Regions from separate parts of the Rhizobium sp. 05L429 genome, predicted to be linked through region 2. Evidence: predicted binding sites of a transcription regulator. Region 2 holds the regulator's gene; each other region holds the start of a gene.

Region 1 (6,162 bases), on a different contig from region 2:
GCTCGCCGCCGGAGAAGGTGGCGGGCGGCAGCTGCCAGAGCGCTTCCGGCAGGTTGAGCTTTTCGAGCAGTGCGGCGGCTTTTTCCCTGGCGCTGGCGGCGGCTTCGCCACGTGCGAGCAGCGGCTCGGCGACCACGTCGATCGCCGCAACGCGCGGCACGGTGCGCAGGAACTGGCTGACATAGCCGAGCGTCTGGCGCCGCACGTCGAGAATGGTGCGCGGGTCGGCGGCGGCGAGGTCGACGATCTTGCCCTTGTGGTCGACAAGGATCTGTCCGGTATCGACGGCATAATTGCCGTAGATCATCTTGAGCAGCGAGCTTTTGCCGATGCCCGAGGGGCCGCCAAGCACGACGCATTCGCCCGATGCAACCGAGAAGGTGACATCGGAAACGACCGGCAGCTTGAGGCCGTCGCGCAGGTGCATGATGAAGCTCTTGGCGACTTCTGAAACGACGAGAGGCGTTGCCATGATTTAAACCTGCAGGATCGAGGAAACGAGGAGCTGGGTATAGGGCTCGCGCGGGTCGTCCAGCACCCGGTCGGTCAGACCCTGCTCGATGACGAAGCCGTCCTTCATCACCATCATGCGATGCGACAGGAGGCGGGCGACGGCGAGATCGTGGGTGACGATGATGGCCGAGAGGCCGAGATCGTTGACGAGACCACGCACGAGATCGAGCAGGCGCGCCTGCACCGAGACGTCGAGACCGCCGGTCGGCTCATCCATGAACACGAGGCGCGGGCCGGTCACGAGATTGCGGGCGATCTGCAGGCGCTGGCGCATGCCGCCGGAGAAAGCGCGCGGCTGGTCGTCGATGCGGCCGGTATCGATCTCGACGCGCTCCAGCCAGTCGATGGCGGTGGAGCGGATCTTGCCGTAATGGCGATCGCCGATCGCCATCAGCCGCTCGCCGACATTGGCGCCGGCAGAGACTGTCATGCGCAGCCCGTCAGCCGGGTTCTGGTGCACGAAGCCCCAGTCCGTCCGCATCAGGAAGCGGCGCTCGGCTTCGCTCATGTGGTAGAGGTCGCGATAGTTGCCGTCGCGCATGTGATACTCGACGCTGCCGGTGGTCGGCATCAGCCGGGTGGAGATGCAGTTGAGCAGCGTCGTCTTGCCAGAGCCGGATTCGCCGACGATGGCGAGCACTTCGCCGGGCCAGAGCTCGAAGGAGACATTCCGGCAGCCGATGCGGTTGCCGTAGAACTTCGAGAGGTCATTGACTTTGAGAAGCGGTATATCGGTCATTCTGCAGCCTCCCGGGCCAGCATTTCGCCGGCATGTCCGTGCGCGCGGCGGTCTTCGCAATGGTCGGTATCGGAGCAGACGAACATGCGCCCGCCCTTGTCGTCGAGGATCACCTCGTCGAGGTAGACCTCCTCGGCGCCACACAGCGCGCATGGTTTGCCGAAGCGCTGGATCTCGAAGGGATGGTCCTCGAAGTCCAGGCTGACGACGTCGGTATAGGGCGGCACGGCATAGATGCGCTTTTCGCGCCCGGCGCCGAAAAGCTGCAGCGCTTCCGACCTGTGCATCTTCGGATTATCGAATTTCGGCGTCGGCGAGGGATCCATGACATAGCGGCCATGAACCTTGACCGGATAGGCATAGGTCGTGGCGATACGGCCGTTGCGGGCGATATCCTCGTAGAGCTTCACATGCATGAGGCCGTATTCCTCGAGCGCATGCATCTTGCGTGTTTCTGTCTCGCGCGGTTCGAGGAAGCGCAGCGGTTCCGGGATGGGCACCTGATAGACGAGCACCTGGCCTTCGCCGAGCTTGTCCTCAGGAATGCGGTGGCGTGTCTGAATGATCGTCGCATCCTTGGTGTGCGTCGTGACCGCGACATTGGCGACCTTCTGGAAGAAGGCGCGGATGGAGACCGCGTTCGTCGTGTCGTCTGCACCCTGGTCGATGACCTTGAGAACGTCCTCAGGTCCGATGATCGAGGCCGTTACCTGCACACCGCCGGTACCCCAGCCGTAAGGCATCGGCATTTCTCTTGACGCAAAGGGTACCTGATAGCCGGGAATGGCGATCGCCTTCAGGATCGCGCGGCGGATCATGCGCTTGGTCTGTTCGTCGAGATAGGCGAAATTGTAGGTGGCGAGATCACTCATTCGGCGGCCTCCTTTTGGGTCTCGCCGCTGTTGCGGGCGGCTTCGAATTCGCGGCGCATGCGGCGGACGAGGTCGAGTTCGGCCTGGAAGTCCACATAATGCGGAAGCTTCAGGTGCTCGACGAAGCCAGTCGCCTGCACATTGTCGGAATGGGAAATGACGAATTCCTCGTCCTGTGCCGGCGCGGTGATGTCCTCGCCAAGCTCTTCAGCTCGCAATGCGCGATCGACGAGTGACATGGCCATCGCCTTGCGCTCGCTCTGGCCGAAGACCAGGCCGTAACCGCGGGTAAACTGCGGCGGAGCCTTGGCCGAACCCTTGAACTGGTTGACCATCTGGCATTCGGTGAGTTGGATCGTTCCAAGTGAAACGGCAAAGCCGAGTTCCGGCACATCGAATTCCACCTCGACTTGCCCGATGCGGATTTCACCGGTGAAGGGGTGATTGCGGCCATAGCCGCGCTGGGTGGAATAGCCGAGAGCCAGCAGGAAACCCTCGTCGCCGCGGGCAAGCGCCTGCAGACGAAGATCCCGCGTCATCGGGAATTCCATCGGTTCGCGCGTCAGGTCGCCCGTTTCGTGGTCTTCAGGAAGCTCACCGTCATTTTCGATCAGGCCTTCCTGACCGAGGATTTCGGAGACGCGCATGACGCGGCCGGTCTCGGCCTCGCGCTGCGCCGGCTCTTCCACGGCTTCATCCGTCAAGAGCGAGGGATCGAGCAGGCGGTGCGTATAGTCGAAGGTGGGCCCGAGCAGCTGGCCGCCCGGAAGATCCTTGTAGGTGGCGGAGATGCGGCGTTCGATCTCCATATTTGCGGTATCGAGCGGCTTGGAATAACCGAAGCGCGGCAAAGTCGTGCGGTAGGCGCGCAGCAGGAAGATCGCCTCGATCATGTCGCCGCGCGACTGGCGTACGGCAAGGGCTGCGAGCGTGCGATCGTAGAGCGAGGCTTCGGCCATGACGCGATCGACGGCGAGGGCAAGCTGTTCGACGATCTGCTCGATGCCGATCGCCGGCACGGAACGGTCGCCGCGCCGGCGGTCGGCGAGCAGGCGGTGAGCATTGGCGATGGCGGCCTCGCCACCCTTGACGGCAACATACATGAGCTCAGATCTCCGTTGCTGTGATCTTGGTGGTGCGCGGCAGGCAGAGGAAACGCTTGCCCGCCGTCAGCACGATGTCGATGCCGCGCGGGAAGAGGGCGCGGTTTTCCGTCCACAGGCGCAGGAACGTTTCCGGCAGGCCGACAGGCGCGATCTCGGTCACGCTCTGGATGCCCGGACCCATCAGCGCCAGACGGCGCCCGCCTTCGAGGTCGGCAAGCTCGATCACCACTGTCGTGGAGCGATCGGGATATTCCTGCGTGCCGGCGGCAAACAGGCCGAAGGTGGAGATCATCGTGCCGGCCTCGACGAAGGCGAAGCGCGCCTCGGCCTTCTCGGCCGTCAGCGGTGCGCCGGTGTGGAAGCCAAGCCATTCCGGAATCGCCGACCTGGCAAGTCCGGCCGAAAGCCAGACGGGCGTGTCGTGGTCGCAGAGCGTCAGGCCGATCGCGCCGGCGGCAATGCCGAGCGGTGCGGGCGCCGTCACTTCGGCCGCCACCGTCTGGATCGTGCCGGGCCGGGCCATGCCGTCCATCAGCATCTTGAACACGCTTTGGGCCTCGAATACCGGCTCGGCGAAGCCGCCGGTCAGAACATCGGTCTTGGCGCTCATCAGTTGTCTCCCCGCACCATGGTGAAGAAATCGACGCGGGTCGCGGCCGTCTCCTCGGCCTTGCGACCGGCCTCGGCGGTTATGCGGCTTGATATCGGCGACAGCAGCCTGTCCTCGATGAAGCCCTTGGTGGCTTCCTCCTGCCAGAGCGCATCGAAGATCGCCGAAAGGCGTGCCTTCTCGCGGTCGGTTCCGAGCGCCTGCGCATGGCCGACGGAGCCGGAGGCAAGGCGCACCGTCGCCCGCGTCACCGTGACCTCGCCGAGATTGAAGGGCGCCCCGCCGCCGCCGATGCGGCCGCGAACCATGACGAGGCCCGTTTCCGGGCCGCGCACCGGCTGTGCCGCCGGCTTTTCGGCAAGCGCATCCCACGCCGCCAGCAATTCTTGCCTCTCAGCGCGCGCCAGCAGATCGACGGTGCGTTTGCGTCCGTTGTCTGTCTGCGCCGCAGCCTCTGTCTTCTCTGCTGCCGTCATCGTCTTTTCCTCGAAATGTCTATTGATATAGACAACCATACAAGCTATACCTATCCCTAAATCGGCGAGGTGACAAGCGTGTGACACGACACGTCCAAAATTGGCCGGGCTTGAAGAGGTTCGGGCCACGAAATGATCAGGGAAGGGGTGTAATGGCAGGCATAAAGCAGGTGCAGCGGCAGACGGGCGTAGCGCTCTGGCGGCAGATCGCCGACAGGATCCGCGAGGCGATCGGCAGCGGCGCATACGATGCGACTGGCATGGTGCCGCCGGAAACCGCTCTCGCGACGCAGTTCGGCGTCAACAGGCATACCGTGCGCAGCGCGTTGGCCGCGCTTGCCCAAGAAGGCATCGTCCGGGCTGTGCAGGGTCGTGGCACGCTGATCGAGCGCAAGGAGCGCCTGAACTTCCCGATCAGCCGCCGGACACGCTTTACAGATGGCCTCAGGGACCAGGCGCGCGAAACGCATGCGCTGCTGCTCGGCCACGCAGAGGAGGTCGCCGACGCCGAGGTCGCCCGCTGGCTGCGCATCGAACAGGGCACGCCTGTCATCCGGCTGGAAACGGTGCGCGACGCGGATAAACGGCCTGTCGCCCGCGGCACGAGCTGGTTCCCGGCCGCCCGTTTTGCCGGCATCGGCGAGATCTATCGCAAGACGGAATCGATCACCAAGGCTTTTGCCGCCCTCGGACTGTCGGACTATGTGCGCGCCACGACCGAGATCACCGCCACCCACGCCGATTCCGGCGACATCGCCGACCTGGAGCTGACGCCGGGCGCCGTGCTCCTGATCACCAAGGCGATGAACACCGATCTGGAAGGCGTGCCGGTGCAATATTCGATCAGCCGCTTTGCGGCAGACCGCGTCCAGTTCACCATCGAGAACTGAAAACGAAAAAGGCCGGGCGCGAGCCCAGCCTTGAACCTATCGATGCCTGGTCGCGATCAGTGCGCGCCGGACATGTCGCCGAGCACTTCCTTGGAAGCAACGGTCGAGTCTGCCTTCAGCTTGTAGACTATGGGCACACCCGTCGCCAGATTCAGCGAGAGAACCTGCTCGCGGGTGAGGCGGTCGAGAACCATGACGAGCGAACGCAGCGAATTGCCGTGCGCGGCAACCAGCACCTTTTCGCCGCGCAGGACGCGCGGAAGAATTTCCGTCAGATAGTAAGGCCAGACGCGGGCGCCGGTATCGCGCAGGCTTTCGCCGCCCGGAGGCGGGACATCATAGGAGCGGCGCCAGACATGCACCTGCTCTTCGCCCCACTTGGCGCGGGCATCATCCTTGTTGAGGCCGGAGAGATCGCCGTAGTCGCGCTCGTTGAGCGCCTGGTCGCGGATCGTCTCGAGATCAGGCTGGCCGACCTTGTCGAGGATGAGCGTCAGCGTGTGCTGCGCGCGCACCAGTGCCGACGTGAAGGCGATATCGAACTTGATGCCGTAGTCGGCTAGTGCCTGGCCGCCGGTCGTGGCTTCCTGGATGCCGAGCTCGGTCAGATCAGGGTCCTTCCAGCCGGTGAAGAGATTCTTGAGATTCCAGTCGCTCTGGCCGTGGCGAACGAGGACGAGGGTACCGCTCATGAAAAATGCCTCCTACAAATGGTCAATGGGAAGAAAGCCCGAGAACGTCGAGCATGGAATAGTGCCCCGGTTTCTTGTCKCGCGCCCAAAGGGCGGCCTTGATGGCGCCCCGCGCGAAAATCGAACGGTCGGTTGCGCTATGCGAAAGCGTAACGGTTTCGCCTTCGCCGGCAAAGAGCACCGAATGCTCGCCGATGACGGAGCCGCCGCGCAGCGTCGCAAAGCCGATCGTGCCGGCTTCCCGCGCTCCCGTATGGCCGTCGC
Region 2 (3,317 bases):
GTTTATTACGGCGAGAAGCGTGCGCTTTTCGATGTCAATCTGAACGTCCGCGAAAACACCGTGACCGCCCTGATCGGCCCCTCGGGCTGCGGCAAGTCCACCTTCCTGCGGTCGCTGAACCGCATGAACGACACGATCGACGGCTGCCGCGTCACCGGCAAGATCACGCTCGATAGCGACGACATCTACGATCCCGACATCGACGTCGTCGAACTTCGCGCCCGCGTCGGCATGGTCTTCCAGAAGCCGAACCCGTTCCCGAAGACGATCTATGAAAACGTTTCTTACGGTCCGCGCATCCATGGCCTTGCCAAGTCCAAGGCCGACCTCGACCAGATTGTCGAGACGAGCCTGCAGCGCGCCGGCCTCTGGAATGAGGTCAAGGATCGCGTGCATGAATCCGGCACCGGCCTTTCCGGCGGTCAGCAGCAGCGTCTGTGCATCGCACGCGCCGTTGCCGTCAGCCCGGAAGTCATCCTGATGGACGAGCCCTGCTCGGCGCTCGACCCGATCGCAACTGCCAAGGTCGAAGAGCTGATCCACGAGCTGCGTGAAAACTACACGATCGTCATCGTGACGCATTCCATGCAGCAGGCCGCTCGCGTATCGCAGCGCACGGCTATGTTCCACCTCGGCAACCTGGTCGAGGAGAACGATACCGACAAGATGTTCACCAACCCGGACGATCCGCGTACCCAGGACTACATCATGGGTCGCTTCGGCTGATTTTGGCGATGTGAAGCCTTCCCGATTTTCGAGGACAAAGCCCCATGGCATCAACACATATTTTCTCTGCTTACGATGACGATCTGAAATTCCTGTCCCGGCGCATTTCCGAGATGGGTGGTCTTGCCGAACAGATGGGCGGCGACGCTGTCCGCGCGCTCGTCAACGGCGATACCGCGCTTGCTCAGAAGGTCATTTCCGACGATGTGATCCTCGATCACGCCGAGCGCGAGATCAACGACAAGGCGATCGTCACGATCGCCCGTCGCCAGCCGATGGCCTCCGACCTTCGCGAGATCATGGGTTCGATCCGCATCGCCGCCGACCTCGAGCGCGTCGGCGATCTCGGCAAGAACACGGCAAAGCGCGTCATCGCGGTGCAGAGCACCGGCGTTCCGCGCAAGCTCGCCCGCGGCCTCGAGCATCTCTCCGAACTGGCGCTCGTCCAGCTCAAGGAAGTGCTCGACGTCTACACCAATCGTTCAGCTGACAAGGCGAATGCGATCCGCGAACGCGACGACGAGATCGACGCGATGTACACTTCGCTGTTCCGCGAACTCCTGACCTACATGATGGAAGATCCGCGCAACATCACGAGCTGCACGCATCTTCTCTTCTGCGCCAAGAACATCGAGCGCATCGGCGACCATGCAACCAACATCGCCGAGACGATCTACTACATGGCAACCGGCGCCCAGCCGGAGGGCGAGCGTCCGAAGGACGACAGCTCCAATACCGTTGGTGCGGTGACGGAGTAATCTGGACCTGCCGATTGCGTGCGCGCCCCGCGCTGGGGCGCGCAAGGGTCGCAGCCAATTCCGAGTTCCTGCATGGTCCCTTGCTTAAATCACCCCCGGTTTAAGGATCATGCATTAGGAGACTGACACGCATGATCCCAAGAGTTGCAGTTGTTGAAGATGAAGAGGCACTCAGCGTGCTTCTCCGCTACAATCTCGAGGCTGAAGGTTTCGAGGTGGATACGATCCTCCGTGGCGACGAGGCCGAAATCCGGCTTCAGGAGCGCACCCCGGACCTGCTCATCCTTGACTGGATGCTGCCGGGCGTTTCCGGCATCGAGCTCTGCCGCCGGCTGCGCATGCGGCCGGAAACCGAGCGTCTGCCGATCATCATGCTGACGGCACGCGGCGAAGAGAGCGAGCGCGTTCGCGGTCTCTCGACCGGCGCGGATGACTATGTCGTCAAGCCCTTCTCCACGCCGGAACTCGTTGCCCGCGTCAAGGCGATGCTGCGACGCGCCCGTCCGGAGGTTCTCTCCACCGTTTTGAAGTGTGGTGATATCGAGCTCGATCGCGAAACCCATCGCGTCCATCGCAAGAGCCGCGAAGTCCGCCTCGGCCCGACCGAATTCCGCCTCTTGGAATTCCTGATGTCGTCGCCGGGCAGGGTCTTCTCCCGCTCGCAGCTTCTCGATGGCGTCTGGGGTCACGATATCTACGTGGATGAACGCACCGTCGACGTCCATGTCGGCCGCCTGCGCAAGGCGCTGAATTTCTCCAACATGCAGGATGTCATCCGCACCGTCCGCGGCGCGGGATATTCCATGGAAGCCTGATCCGAGTGATCGGAGGTCACGAACGGGTCGTCTGGGTAACCGGGCGGCCCGTTTGTTTGTTCGGGTGGGCTTTTTAAGAGTAGACGTTGGCTTGCTGACGCCTTGACCGACATGCCCCTTGCATCGCGAGGGCTCAAGCGATGACGGGGACATCTGCTATGCGCCGATTGCGAACATTCTCTGAGCCTTGAGCATCGACTGATTTGGGGCCGGAAGGGGACTGTCGGCTTGCTGGCGCTAGCCAATCGAAGCCGTCACCAAGATGAGCGTGAGCTCTGCTATGGAACTTCAGCATAGCGGATGATGCTCTGATTTTGTACGTTGGCGACTAGTTCATCAGAACGAGACAAAAATCGGCGGAGCAAAGGTGAGGAATTTGAATCGTTGTATCCTAAGGTGAGATCAATTGTCGGAGGCACACCCTCAAGTGCTCTGGCAACGACATTTGGCGTCAGCATATTTTGCGCATAAAGCGGAATAAGCGTTATTCCACCTGTAGACACGACGAGCGACATTGCTGATGGTAGGCCTTCACCTTCGTACTCTGCCTTGAGTGTGATCCCAACGTTCGACGCGTACTCCTGGATCACGGATTGCAAGACCGGAGAAATTCTAGCCGAACTGACGTAAGTTTCGCGGGCAAGATCCTGTGGCCGGATCTTTTTCTGCGACGTCAAGCGATGGTCAGCCGGCAGCACGGCGATCAGTGGCTCCTTGGCTAAAAACTTGAACGACACACCAACACTCTGCGTCTCGGGGCGAAGGAAAGCGACGTCCAGCTTGCCTCGCATCAGTGCCAGAGCAAGGTCCGGGGAAGACTGACTGGACAATATGATTTCAACCTCCGGCGCTTCCTCACGAATAATGCGCAGTGCATGGGGTAGCCACACGACCTCTTGCCCTGCGAGAAAACCGATAGTGAACGACTGCTTTTGCGGCTGCTCTGCCCGCCGGGCCCCTTCCGCAGCCGCCTCGACTTGCAACAACGCCAGCCGCGCGTGATCAAGAAACACTTTAC
Region 3 (6,369 bases), on a different contig from region 2:
GGCCGCGTCCACTGCGGTGGTTGCACTGCCGACGAAGGAGATGGCGATGTGCGGCGCGGCGGTGAAATCCTCGACGCTGAGCGGTGGCTTCAGCTTCAATTGCTGCGGATCGTAGATGGCGATCGAACACTGCTCGAAAAGCGGCATGCGGACATGCCAGGAGGCCGGTTCGCTATGAACGGAAATGCTGAACTCGTACGCGCCGTCATCGAGCATCTGCGCCGCATCGCGCTTGTCGGCTGCGACGCCCACGAGCCGCGCAGCCGGCGCAAGCTCACGCAGCCGTGCGACCAGCGGGCCGAAGAAGGCGGTCTCCAGATTGTCGCACATGCCGACGCGGAATTCGCCCCGCCAGGTTGTCGGATCGAAACTCATCGGTGGGCGGATGGCCCGTTCGATGCCGGAGAGCGCATCCTCGATTGCCGGTGCGATGGCCAGCGCCCGAGCCGTCGGTTGCAGGCCGCGGCCGACCCGCACGAACAGTTCGTCGTCCAGTGCTTCGCGCAGCCGCTTGAGCGCGGCCGAAAGCCCTGGCTGGCCGAGCAGCAGCCTTTCGGCTGCGCGGCTGACATTGCGCTCCTGCATCAGCACCGAGAAGGCGAGCAGAAGGTTCAGGTCGATTTTGCGAAGGGTGGCGTCATTCATCATTATTGGTAATACCTGGCATGGCTACTATCAATTTGCAATAGGATTTGAAGCTGTACATTTTCTCGTTCCCTGCCGCCCGCCAGCCTCCCGGCGAAGGCGGCAGCAAAGAAGGAACTGAGATCGATGACCAATTCCCCATCTCGACGCGGAGCCAGCTTGGCATTGCTGCTGCTCTGCGCTGCGAACTTCCTTGACGCCATGGATGTTTCCACCATCGGGGTCGCCCTGCCTGCGATCCAGACCGAACTTGGTATGCCTGCAACCTCGCTTCAATGGGCCGTCAGTGCCTATGTGCTGGGTTATGGCGGCTTCCTGCTACTCGGCGGCCGTGTCGCCGACCTCTTCGGCCACCGCCGCGTCTTCCTTTGGTCGCTCGGCATCTTCGCGGCCGCCAGCATCGCCGGTGGCTTCGTGGACAGCGGGCCGACGCTGATCGCTGCACGTCTGGTGAAGGGCATTGCTGCCGCCTTTACCGCGCCGGCGGCACTTGCCTTGCTGCTCTCCGTCTTCGGCGAGGGCGAGAAACGGGCAAAGGCGCTCGGCGTCTTCGCCTCCACGGGCGCCACCGGCTTCGTGCTCGGCATGGTGCTCGGCGGTGCCGCCACCCTCGTGAGTTGGCGGGCAACGCTCGTCATGGGCGCTCCGGTCGCAATCCTCACGCTGGCGATCGCCCCCTTCGTCCTGCCTCCAGATGAACGGCGCGGCGAGGGACGCAAGCACTTCGACTGGGCTGGCGCGCTGACGATTACCCCCGGCCTTCTGCTTTTCGTCTTCGGCATCACCAATGCTGCGGCCGCAGGCTGGAACGATTTCTTCACCTGGGGTTCGCTCGTGGCGTCACTGGTGCTGATCGCTCTCTTCCTGATCGTGGAATCGCGCCATGTCGATCCCATGGTGCCGCTGCATATCTTCCGCAAAGCGAAGCTCAGCCATGCCAATGCCGTCGCCGCGCTGTTTCAGGGGGCCTATGTCGGCTTCCAGTTCATCGCAACGCTCTATTATCAGGATGTCATCGGCTGGTCGGCCTTTGCCACCGGCTTCTGCTTTGCCTTCGGCGGCGTCTGCGTCATGTTCCTTGCGCCGCGTTTTGCCACCGTTGCGCAGAACCGCGGCACGACCGGCCTGATGGCGGTCGGCGTCGGCCTGCAGGCAACGAGCTATATCCTCTGGGTGGCGCTGGTCGGCCACATCGATCCGATCATCCTGGTTGCTCTCAACCAGATCCCGCTCGGCGTCGGTTATGCCATGACCTATCCGGCAATCCAGGTTGCCGCTCTCTCTGATGTCGAAGAAGACAAGTCCGGTCTTGCCTCCGGCCTGCTCTTTGCCTCCTTCCAGATCGGCGGCGGCATCGTGCTCGCGGCGGCCTCCGCAATCTTCGCGGCTGCCCCGCATTTCGGCTGGGATCCTTACGTCGGCGGTATCGTGTTCGTGGCGCTGCTGGCGATCCTGATCACTCTGCTTGCCGCTGTCGGCCCGAAGACCGCAACAGTTCGACCGCAAGCCTATCAGGCAGCCGAGTGAGGTAAACTGCCCGCGCCGGCTTGGCGCGGGCATCCCGTTTCAGCCGGTGATCATGTCTCGGCCTATATGCTTGCGTTGAGATTGCCCCGCAGCCGGTGCAGCATGTCGCGCATGACGGCCATTTCCTCCAGCGTGCAGCCGATCGCCTCGCCGATCGAAGACATGATCGTATTGATCTCGCCCTTCATCGATTGACCTTTCGGCGTCAGCGACACGATGACCTGCCGCTCGTCGCGGGAATCGCGGGTGCGCCTGATAAGGCCGTTCTGCTCCAGCCGCTTGAGGAGAGGGGAGAGCGTACCGGAATCGAGATCGAGCTGCTCGCCGATCGTTTTCACCGGCAGTTCTGCCTTTTCCCAAAGCACCAGCATGACGAGATATTGCGGATAGGTGAGGCCCACCTTGTCGAGTATGGGCTTATAGGCGCGGGTAAAGGCGTGCGCCGTCGCATAAACTGCGAAACAGAGCTGCTTCTCCAACCGCTTTTCCTCTTCCGGTATCTCGATCACTTTCGCCGTTCTCGCCTTCATGTCTGCCATCCCCGAGGTCTTCATTGTCCTCTTTTCAAATTCCGAATGCAATTTGCAAAATTCACTTGCGTACAATTTAATTGCGCGTTATTAAAAACTCAACCCGAACGAACGGGGCCAACCAAAGGAGATTGTCATGCCTATTCTCTATACCACCAAAGCTTCCGCCACTGGTGGCCGCGCAGGCCGCGCCGTTTCCGAAAACGGTGTTCTCGACGTCACGCTGACCGTGCCGAAGGAACTCGGCGGCGACGGCGCAACAGGCACCAATCCCGAACAGCTTTTCGCGGCCGGTTACTCGGCCTGCTTCCTTGGTGCCTTGAAATTTGTAGCCGGCAAGGAAAAGGTCAAGATTCCCGAGGAAACAACGGTTTCCGCAACCGTCGGCATCGGCCCGCGTGAAGATGGCGGTGGCTTCGGCATCGAAGTTGCGCTGACGGTCAACATCCCCGGCGTCGATCGTGAAACCGCCGAAAAGCTCGCTGCCGCAGCCCACATCGTTTGCCCCTACAGCCACGCCATGCGCACCTCGACCGAAGTTCCGGTCACGGTTGCCTGATTATTCTGTGATATCGATCGACAAGGGCCGGGGCATCGCTCCGGCCTTTGCTTTTGAATTCAATGTATTGCTTGCCGCGTCGGGCCTGGAAGCTGGTCCGCATCGGTCAGCGTGCCCAAGAAGGCGACGATATCGTCGATTTCCGATTCCGTCAGTGCGGGTGGATCGCCGGGCTTGCGGCCGAAGGGCGGGTCCTGGTTGAGATTGTCCCAATAGACCTGCGGAACGTCATCATATTTGCGGATCGTGCCGTCGGCATTTTTCGGGTACCAGCGGCCGGGATCGCTGTCGCGCGTGGCGTAGAAGGAAACGACGTCACGCAGCGAATGGAAGTAGCCATTGTGGAAGAAGCTCTTCTTCAGCGCCACATTGCGCAGCGTCGGCGTGCGGAACAGCGCGCAATAGTCCGCCCGGTCCTTGAAGTCGGTACGCTCAGGTCCGCAAAGGCCGAGATCATGATAGTTCGGATTGCTGTTGGCCGGGATCGCCATGTTGCGCGGCACAGCCAGCCCTAGGAAGCCGAAATCGGAAAATTGCGGCGGCTCGCCGTCATTGGCGGGCTCGCTCAGATGGCAGCTTGAACAGTTGCCCTTGGCCGGATCTTCAAAGAGTTCGCGGCCATGCAACTCCTGCGCCGTCAGTGTGCCCTTGCCGGCGAGGAAGGCGTCATAGCGGCTGGAGTAGGGGTAGAAATCCGGCCCGCTCTGCTCGAAGGTGCTGAGCGCCTCAACTGCACCCTGAAAGGCATCCCCGGCATTGCCGAAGACATCCTGGCCGAAAATCGCCCGCAAATCCTCGGCATAGGACGCCTTGTTGAGCGAGGCGACGACCTCAGCTTCATCCTTGTTGCCCATTTCGAAGGGCGACAGCAGCGGGATCTTCGCCTGATCGGAGCCGTGGTCCACGCGCCCATCCCAGGTCAGGCCGCCGGTCGGCCYGTTGTCGATGCTCTCGTCGCCTTCGTCCTCGGAATCGTAGAAGTGTTCGGTGAAGGAGGGTGTGGCCTGCAGGTAGCGTAGCGTCGGCACGGCACGCATGCCCGGCTGGTCCATATGCGGCCCGCCCATTTCGACCGGCGTTGCGCCAGCCGGAGCGAAGCCATGATGTGGATCGTGGCAGGAGGCGCAGGCCTGCACGCCGGAGGCGGAAAGCGAGGCATCGAAGAACATTTTGCGGCCGAGCTCCGTAAGCGCTTCGGCGCGCGCATAGGCGTCGGCTCGCGACATGGGGCCGGGGTGCACGCCCCCGATGACGGTCGCGCTGCTTTGCCGCAGGGGCAGAAGGCTCAAACCGAGCGCGGTGGCGGCCAAACCGAGCGCCAGACCGGATCGCAAGAGCCAGATAATCTTTGCCGCCATATGAAAGATTCCAATGAGTTAACATCGTCTACCCCCATGATCGAACCTGACTGCAACAGATTGATGACGCGCGCCTTTCGACCGCAGGTGCGACCTGCCCAATGTCACAAAGTTGATAGACGGCGGGAATAGCGTCTCGCTTGCGCTCGGTCTTTCTATTTCCGCCGGGCGCTCCTCTAGCCACGCCCCCTTAGCCATGAGGTATCCCCCGCCATGACCAGACTGAAGTTCCTGCGCAATCTTTCGCTGGCCGGTTCGGCCCTGCTGCCGCTGGTATCAGCCACAGCCGCCCTTGCCGCACCTGCAGGCATGGACAAGATCGAGAATATCGTTGTCATCTACGCCGAAAACCGCAGTTTCGATAACCTCTATGGCAGCTTTCCGGGCGCCAATGGCCTCGCCAATGCCAGCGAAAGCCAGGCACGCCAGCTCGATCGCGACGGCGCGCCGCTGGCGGAGCTGCCGCCTTCCTGGGGCGGCCTGACCGCCAAGGGTGTGACGCCCGCAATCACCGAGGCGCAGTCCGCTCACCTCGCCAATGCCGTCTTCTCGATCGACGATCCCAGAGGCTTCGCGCAGGCGACAAATGTCATCACCCGTGACCTCTGGCACCGCTTCTATCAGGAGCAGATGCAGATCGACGGCGGCAAGAACGACAAGTTCGTCGCCTGGGCCGATTCCGGCAGCCTCGTCATGGGCCACTATGACGGCTCGATCCTGCCCATGTGGCAGGTCGCCAAGAAATACGTCATCGCCGATAATTTCTTCCAGGGCGGCTTCGGCGGCTCCTTCTTCAATCACTTCCAGTTGATCTGCGCCTGCGCGCCCTATTATGCCGATGCGGACAAGAGCCCGGCCAAGCCGACCATCGCCAAGGTGGATGCTGACGGCATCTCGCTGATCCCGGCCGACAACGGCCCGAAATCGGCCCTCGACGGCGCTCCGAAATTCGTCTCCGACGGCAACCTCACGCCGGATTTCTACGCCGTCAACACCATGCAGCCGCCTTACCAGCCGAGCGCCAACGCCCCTGCCAAGGATGGCGATGCCGCCTACGCCGATCCCTCGCAGCCGAACACCTTACCACCGCAGCACGAGATCACCATCGGCGACCTGCTATCGCTGAAGGGCATCACCTGGGCCTGGTATGGCGGCGCCTGGCAGGCAGCCCTCGACGGCAAGAACGCCACGCCTGTGCCGAACTTCCAGTTCCATCATCAGCCGTTCAACTATTTCGCCAATTTCGCGCCGGGCACGCCCGCCCGCGCCGAGCATCTGAAGGATGGCGGCCTCGGCGGCGAAGCCTTCACGAAGGATATCGACGACGGTAAGCTGCCGGCCGTTTCCTTCTACAAACCGCAGGGCAACCTCAACGAGCATGGCGGTTATGCCGATGTTTCGAGCGGCGACCAGCACCTCGCGGACTTGGTCTCGCATCTCGAAAAGAGCCCGCAATGGGAGCACATGCTGGTCATCGTCACCTATGACGAAAACGGTGGTTTCTGGGATCACGTTGCCCCGCCGAAGGCCGATCGCTGGGGGCCGGGCAATCGCATCCCGGCCTTCGTCATCTCGCCCTACGCCAAGGGCGGCATGGTCGATCATACCCAGTACGACACGACCTCGATCTTGCGCCTGATCACCGCCCGATACGACCTGCCGGTTCTGCCGGGCCTGCTCGCCCGCGACAAGGCGCTTGCGTTGAACAATGAGCCGCCGATGGGCAACCTGACGGCAGCGCTTGATCTGA
Region 4 (6,369 bases), on a different contig from region 2:
GAGATCGGCGGCGAGCCAGGCGAGGTTGCGCCAGCTTCCGCCATAGCCATGGGAGAGCACGACCAACGGATGTGGGCCGGGCACGGGTTCGGCATCCCTGATGACGGGCTGGCCGATAAAGGCCGGCGTTTCGCCGAGAAGGACTGGGGCGGCATCTGATGCCGTCGGATACCAGATGCTGACATGGACGGGACGATCGGTGTTTTTGCCGGGCAGGGTGATTTCACGGAAGCCGGTTCCGGCATGTGCTGCCGATACCAGCAGCAGGAGCAGGGGGAGAATAAAGACCAGTCTTGGCATGGGATCTCCATTGGGTTGGTTTGCCCTGTCTGGAGGAAATCCCTGACACCGGAGACCGATAACGCGATCAAGGTCGCCGACATCAAAAGAAAAGGCGAGGCCGGAGCCTCGCCCTTGAATTCAAGTCGGGACTATCGAGATCAGATGTTGTTCTGCAGGATCGTACGCAGCTTGCCGAAGAGCTCGTCGATGTGCTTCTTCTCGATGATCAACGGCGGGGAGAGCGCGATGATGTCGCCTGTCGTGCGGATCAAAAGTCCGCTTTCGTAAGCCTTGAGGAAGGCCGTGAAGGCGCGCTTGGTCGGCTCACCGGCGATCGGGTCGAGTTCGATCGCGCCGATAAGGCCGGTATTTCTGATGTCGATGACATTAGGGCAATCCTTCAGCGAGTGCAGCGCATCGGCCCAGTAGTCGGAAAGCTCGGCTGCGCGGGTCAGCAGGCCTTCTTCCTTGTAGGTGTCGAGCGTCGCGAGTGCTGCGGCCGAGGCGATCGGGTTCCCGGAATAGGTATAGCCATGGAAGAACTCGATCATGTGCTCGGGGCCGTTCATGAAGGCATCATGGATTTCCGAGGTGACGAAGACGGCGCCCATCGGGATGACGCCGTTGGTCAGGCCCTTGGCGGTGACCATGATGTCGGGCTTCACGTCGTAATACTGGGCCGCGAAAGGAGCACCCAAACGACCGAAACCGGTGATGACTTCGTCGAAGATCAGCAGAATGCCGTGCTTGGTGCAGATGTCGCGCAGCTTCTGCAGATAACCCTTCGGCGGGATGAGAACGCCGGTGGAGCCGGCGACCGGCTCGACGATCACGGCGGCGACCGTGGAGGCGTCATGCAGGGTGACGATGCGCTCGAGTTCGGTGGCAATATCGCCGCCAATTTCGGGTTCGCCGCGGGTGAAGTTGTTCTTGCCTGGCAGGTGGGTGTGCGGCATGTGGTCAACGCCGGTCAGCAGCGTGCCGAACATCTTGCGGTTGGTGACGATGCCGCCGACCGAGATGCCGCCGAAGTTGACGCCGTGATAGCCGCGCTCGCGGCCGATCAGGCGGAAGCGTGAGCCATTGCCCTTCACGCGATGATAGGCAAGCGCGACCTTCAGCGCCGTCTCGACCGATTCAGAGCCAGAATTGGTGAAGAGGACGTGGTCCAGGCCATCAGGCGCGATGTCGACCAGGCGGTTGGCGAGCTCGAAAGCCTTGGGATGGCCGAGCTGAAAGGCCGGGGCGTAATCGAGTTCGCCCGCCTGCTCGCTGATCGCCTCCGTGATCTTCGGACGGCAGTGGCCGGCATTCACGCACCAGAGGCCAGCCGTACCGTCCAGAACCTCACGGCCGTCATGGGTCTTGTAGTACATGTCCTTCGCGCTCACGAAGAGGCGCGGTTCCTTCTTGAACTGGCGGTTCGCGGTAAAGGGCATCCAAAAGGCGCGAAGGTCGTTTGGCGTTGCATTCAGGCGGTTGGACATGCTGTTCTCCTGGCGGTCGGTCCCGTTCAAGGCTTTGCGCCGTTTATTTTTACTGCCCGGTCAAATTATCAGCGCCCGGCAAGGCGTCAAGCCGAAGAAGCGCCGCCTCTGCCGTTCCCGGACACTCGAGCGTCATCAATCTTTCGCCCGGCATTGCTACAAAAATCGATGGCCGCAATGGCCGAAGGCATTTCATTCATTTCCTTGAAATTCAACCACTTTTACCGGAGGTAGTCATGACGGACCGCCAGAAAACCAGACCGCGCCCCAATCCGCGGCGTGCATTTGCGCCGAGCTACGGCACCATTCTCGAAGAAGGCGTTCGTCGCCGTACCGTTCTCAAGGGCTTCATTGCAGCCATGGGGGCGGCCGCTTTTGCGCCGGCGCTCGAAGCAACGAAGGCAGAAGCTGCCGATTCGACGCTTACTTTCCCCGAACTGAAGCGCGTGCGCGACACCGCCGATCACTGGCCTGATGGTTACGAGCGCCAGATCCTCGTGCGCTGGGGCGACGCTCTCTTTGCCGACAGCCCGGAATTCGATGTCGCCAAGCTCGACGGCAAAGCGGCCGAGCGCCAGTTCGGCTACAATAACGACTTCACCCAGTTCCTGCCGCTGCCGTGGGGCGAGAAGAGCTCCGATCACGGCCTGCTGGTCGTCAGTCATGAATATGCGACGCCCTTTCTGATGTTTCCGGGTCTGACAGCGGACAACTACCGCGAGAAGATGACCGAGGATCAGATCCGGGCCGTCATGGCGGCTGTCGGCGTCTCTGTTTTGGAAGTGCGCAAGGACGGCAACCAATGGCAGGTGGTCAAGGACGGAAAGTATAACCGCCGCATCCACATGAGCACGGAAATCGGCATTTCCGGCCCGGCGGCGGGCGACGACCGTCTCAAGACGAAGGCTGATCCGACCGGTACCGTCGTTTTCGGCACGATCTCGAACTGCAATGGCGGCATCACGCCCTGGGGCACGATGCTCTCTGGCGAAGAAGGCGCAATGGACGTCTTTGCCGGCGACTATAAAAAACTGCCGAATCAGGAGCTGGTCGAACGCCAGGGCTGGGACGAGGATGAGAACGACATCTATTCCGTCAGCCGCGTCGAGCCGCGCTTCAAGTTCGAGGAAGAGCCGAACGAGTGGATGCGCTTCGACTGGGTGGTCGAAATCGATCCTTTCGATCCCTCGGCAAAGCCGGTCAAGCGCACCTCGCTCGGCCGCATGACGCATGAAGGCGCGCAATGTTGCGTCGCCCCAGATGGCCGCGTCGTGGTCTTCATGGGCGATGACGACGATTTCGAATATATCTACCGCTTCGTCACCCGCGATCCGTGGAACCCTAGCGATCGCGCCGCCAACAAGGATCTGCTCGACCATGGCACGCTGTCGGTCGCCAAGTTCGAAAGCGACGGCACGATGCGCTGGATCCCGCTCGTGGCCGGCGAAGGCCCGCTGACGGCGGAAGCCGGCTTCAGGACGCAGGCCGACGTCGTTCTCGCCACGCGCGCTGCAGCGGACTTGGTTGCTGCTACGCCGATGGACGGCCCGGAAGGCTTCATTCCGCATCTCGGCACCGGCAAACTCTATGTCGCCATGACCGAGAACGAGGATCGCCTGCCGAAGGGCCAGGGTGACGACGAGAAGGAACAGGTCAACGTCGCCAATCCGCGTGGCCCCAACCCGCATGGACATCTGCTGGAACTGGTGGCTCCCGGCGGTCCGGACAAGCCGGACTACGCAGCCGAGAGCTTCAAATGGGATGTCTTCGTTCTCTGCGGCGATCCGGCTAAGCCCGAAGACCAGGCGATGTTCCATCCGGCGACCACCTCGGCCGGCTGGTTCACCGACCCCGATAACCTGGCTGTCGATCCGGCAGGCCGCCTTTGGGTGACCACTGACGGTCCGCCGCCAGAAGGCATTGCCGATTCCGTCTATGTGATGGATACGGAAGGTCCGGGGCGCGCCCTGCCGAAGCTCATCTATATCGCGCCTGTCGGTTCGGAGACTTGCTCGCCGACCTTCACTTCCGACGGCTCCAGCGTATTCCTCTCGGTCCAGCATCCGGGCGAATTGCGCATGGCCGACAACGAGGACGCAACCTCGATGGAAGATGCCGGCACCAACTGGCCGGACTTCAAGCCGGGCGTGCCGGCCCGTCCGTCGCTCGTCGTGCTGACACGCGGCAATAACGGAGTGGTGGGCAGCTAACCCTGCCTTGTCTCAATCAAACGAGACCGGCAACTCTTGCGAGTTGCCGGTCTCTAAGCTTTGTGTGCTGAAAAATAGCACAAGCGGCGTCCGCGGAAACATTTCCTTCGGGACGCTGCTCAGGCTGACGTCATGTCAGCACTGACATCAGGCTGCAGACCTGCTCCGGTTCTGCGTCACGTAGATATCCTCGAGTGTTGCGAGGATTTTCATGACTGGCTCGGAGTTGCTTGAATAGTAGATCGTCTGTGCATCACGACGGGTCTTGACCAGCTTCTGAGCGCGCAATTTCGACAGATGCTGGGAGAGGGCCGACTGGCTCAGGCCGACCTGGGTGGCGAGAACGCCGACAGGCACTTCTCCCTTTACCAGGCTGGTGAGGATCAGCAAACGCTTGGGGTTGGCCATGGCCGATAATAAAGCTGCCGCCACATTGGTGTGCTCGGCCAAATCAGAGGTTTCCATATTTCTTCTTCCTAATGCGAAACGTACATCATCCGTACAGGCACAGGCCGTCAGACGGTTATTTGACTGACAGCGAAAACTAGCAATTGGGCTTGAAGATTGTATATACCTAAATTTAAGGTATCAGGTATGCTATTTTAGATATGTTTGAACAAATGTGACCTAAATCCTCTGCGGGTATATCGAACTCGTAACGCAACAATAAGTCACCTGAAATCATATCAAAACCTGACGAATCGACCCCACATATGCGCCAGGGGCCTGCTTCAGGTGCCTTCAGCCGCGATGTCAGCGCTAACATCAGGTCCGGGTGGCGCGCTACTAAATCTTGCACTGCAGCGTCAGCTTTTTCAGCGATGTCGTCATTTGCCTGGGAGTGAATCACAAGATCGCTGCCGTCCAAAATGTAGGCACGGCCGAAGCCGCCATTGAGGCTGGCCGATTGCGGGATGAGGCGGAAGAAACGGAAATCCGGGAAATCGATATAGAGTTTCGCCTTGGCGTGACGATCGAGGAAACGGGTGCGGATGCGCGCGTGGAGGAGCGTGTCCCGCTCCACCTGTTCTGCGCGGCATTGGGTCGTCAGGCGGGCATAGGCGAGTGGATCGCCCTTGCCGGGCTCGCCGGTCAGGAGCGAGGCCCTGACATCGGCGGCGAGCGCTTTCGTGTGGGTCGAGAGCGCGGAAACGAGGATAACGGGCACGCCGTCTATGTCGGTGCCGAGAAGAACCCGGCTTGCGAAGGGAAAGCCGGTTTCAGGATCGAGAACGGCAAGGGCCGCATAGCGGGCGGAGCGCAACAGGGTGCGCGCCAGCTTGCGGGCCTCATCGTCGGTTTCGCGAAGCGTAGAGGACGGTTCTTTCATACCCGCGTTGTGGCAAAGCGGAGTTAAAGGATCAAGTCTAAAGTATCCGTTTTGATCGAGCGGCTTTTGGCGACCATATTCGCTTTCGCGTGCAGTTATCGCAAAGACCGCTGCACACTTTTGCGCGACATGCTTATTCCTTCCGCTTGTGCCGCGTGAGGCCGGTCACGACATCCTGCGCTGAGATCGTGCCGACGATCTGGCCGTTGTCGACCACGCCGATGCTGCCGGGCTGGCGGGCGAGGGCGTCGAGGATATCGACAAGCGGCGTCGTGGGGCGCGCGGTGGCGCTGACCGACATGCCGATTGCCGCATCGCCAAGCCCGGGCTGCATGACGTCGGAGGCCATCAGCATGTTGATCGGGTTCATGTTCTGCACGAAATCGGCGACATACTGATCGGCGGGGTTCTTGACGATCTCCTGCGGTGTTCCGCACTGGATGATCCGCCCGCCTTCCATGATGGCGATGCGATTGCCGATGCGGAAGGCCTCGTCGAGATCGTGGCTGACGAAGAGGATGGTCTTCTTCAGCCGCCGCTGGAATTCCAGCAACTCGTCCTGCAGTCGCGTGCGGATCAGCGGATCGAGCGCGGAGAACGGCTCGTCCATCAGCAGGATCGGGGCGCCGGTGGCGAAGGCGCGCGCAAGGCCGACGCGCTGTTGCATGCCGCCCGAGAGCTCATTGACCTTGCGGTCGGCCCATTTCGTCAGGTTGACGAGTTCGAGTTGCTCGCCGACCCGGCTCTTGCGCTCGGCCTCACGCACGCCCGAGAGCTCGAGGCCGAAACCGACATTCTCGGCAACGGTACGCCAGGGCAGCAGGGCGAACTGCTGGAACACCATGGAGACGGTGTGGGTGCGCAGGTCGCGGAGCGCCCTGGCATTGCATCTATAGGGGTTAACGGGGCCGGTGGCGGCCGAGACCGCCACATCGCCGCGCACGACGGGGGCAAGCCCGTTGACGGCGCGCAGCAGCGTCGATTTGCCCGAGCCGGAAAGGCCCATCAACACCAGGATCTCACCCTCTTCGATCGACAGCGAGGCATTGGCCACGCCGAG

What was found. Region 2 encodes PhoB, which activates phosphate uptake and scavenging genes when phosphate is short. Its sites were predicted from a motif close to TGTCATNNANCTGTCAT; they were not measured.
Region 1: a site for PhoB is predicted at 4,386-4,402, ahead of phnF (phosphonate metabolism transcriptional regulator PhnF). Genes of this name have one in related genera too.
Region 3: a site for PhoB is predicted at 4,672-4,688, ahead of AC1DNW_RS24625 (acid phosphatase). Genes of this name have one in related genera too.
Region 4: a site for PhoB is predicted at 1,900-1,916, ahead of AC1DNW_RS09270 (PhoX family protein). Genes of this name have one in related genera too.

The regions. Positions count from the first base shown of each region.
Region 1 covers NZ_JBFTNV010000008.1:230,117-236,278, reverse strand. Annotated here, with positions in the region: gene phnL (phosphonate C-P lyase system protein PhnL) at 1-472, opposite strand, end outside; gene phnK (phosphonate C-P lyase system protein PhnK) at 476-1,252, opposite strand; gene AC1DNW_RS11370 (alpha-D-ribose 1-methylphosphonate 5-phosphate C-P-lyase PhnJ) at 1,249-2,124, opposite strand; gene AC1DNW_RS11365 (carbon-phosphorus lyase complex subunit PhnI) at 2,121-3,227, opposite strand; gene phnH (phosphonate C-P lyase system protein PhnH) at 3,232-3,840, opposite strand; gene phnG (phosphonate C-P lyase system protein PhnG) at 3,840-4,316, opposite strand; gene phnF (phosphonate metabolism transcriptional regulator PhnF) at 4,469-5,206, shown strand; gene AC1DNW_RS11345 (2,3-bisphosphoglycerate-dependent phosphoglycerate mutase) at 5,263-5,898, opposite strand; gene dapB (4-hydroxy-tetrahydrodipicolinate reductase) at 5,921-6,162, opposite strand, start outside.
Region 2 covers NZ_JBFTNV010000021.1:10,106-13,422, forward strand. Annotated here, with positions in the region: gene pstB (phosphate ABC transporter ATP-binding protein PstB) at 1-726, shown strand, start outside; gene phoU (phosphate signaling complex protein PhoU) at 771-1,484, shown strand; gene phoB (phosphate regulon transcriptional regulator PhoB) at 1,616-2,299, shown strand; gene AC1DNW_RS21225 (LysR family transcriptional regulator) at 2,578-3,317, opposite strand, start outside.
Region 3 covers NZ_JBFTNV010000026.1:84,589-90,957, reverse strand. Annotated here, with positions in the region: gene AC1DNW_RS24650 (LysR substrate-binding domain-containing protein) at 1-648, opposite strand, end outside; gene AC1DNW_RS24645 (MFS transporter) at 772-2,172, shown strand; gene AC1DNW_RS24640 (MarR family transcriptional regulator) at 2,235-2,711, opposite strand; gene AC1DNW_RS24635 (organic hydroperoxide resistance protein) at 2,839-3,261, shown strand; gene AC1DNW_RS24630 (cytochrome-c peroxidase) at 3,321-4,619, opposite strand; gene AC1DNW_RS24625 (acid phosphatase) at 4,833-6,369, shown strand, end outside.
Region 4 covers NZ_JBFTNV010000007.1:70,237-76,605, forward strand. Annotated here, with positions in the region: gene AC1DNW_RS09260 (serine aminopeptidase domain-containing protein) at 1-300, opposite strand, end outside; gene aptA (omega-aminotransferase AptA) at 441-1,769, opposite strand; gene AC1DNW_RS09270 (PhoX family protein) at 2,006-3,979, shown strand; gene AC1DNW_RS09275 (ArsR/SmtB family transcription factor) at 4,127-4,444, opposite strand; gene AC1DNW_RS09280 (HugZ family pyridoxamine 5'-phosphate oxidase) at 4,560-5,309, opposite strand; gene choV (choline ABC transporter ATP-binding protein) at 5,443-6,369, opposite strand, start outside.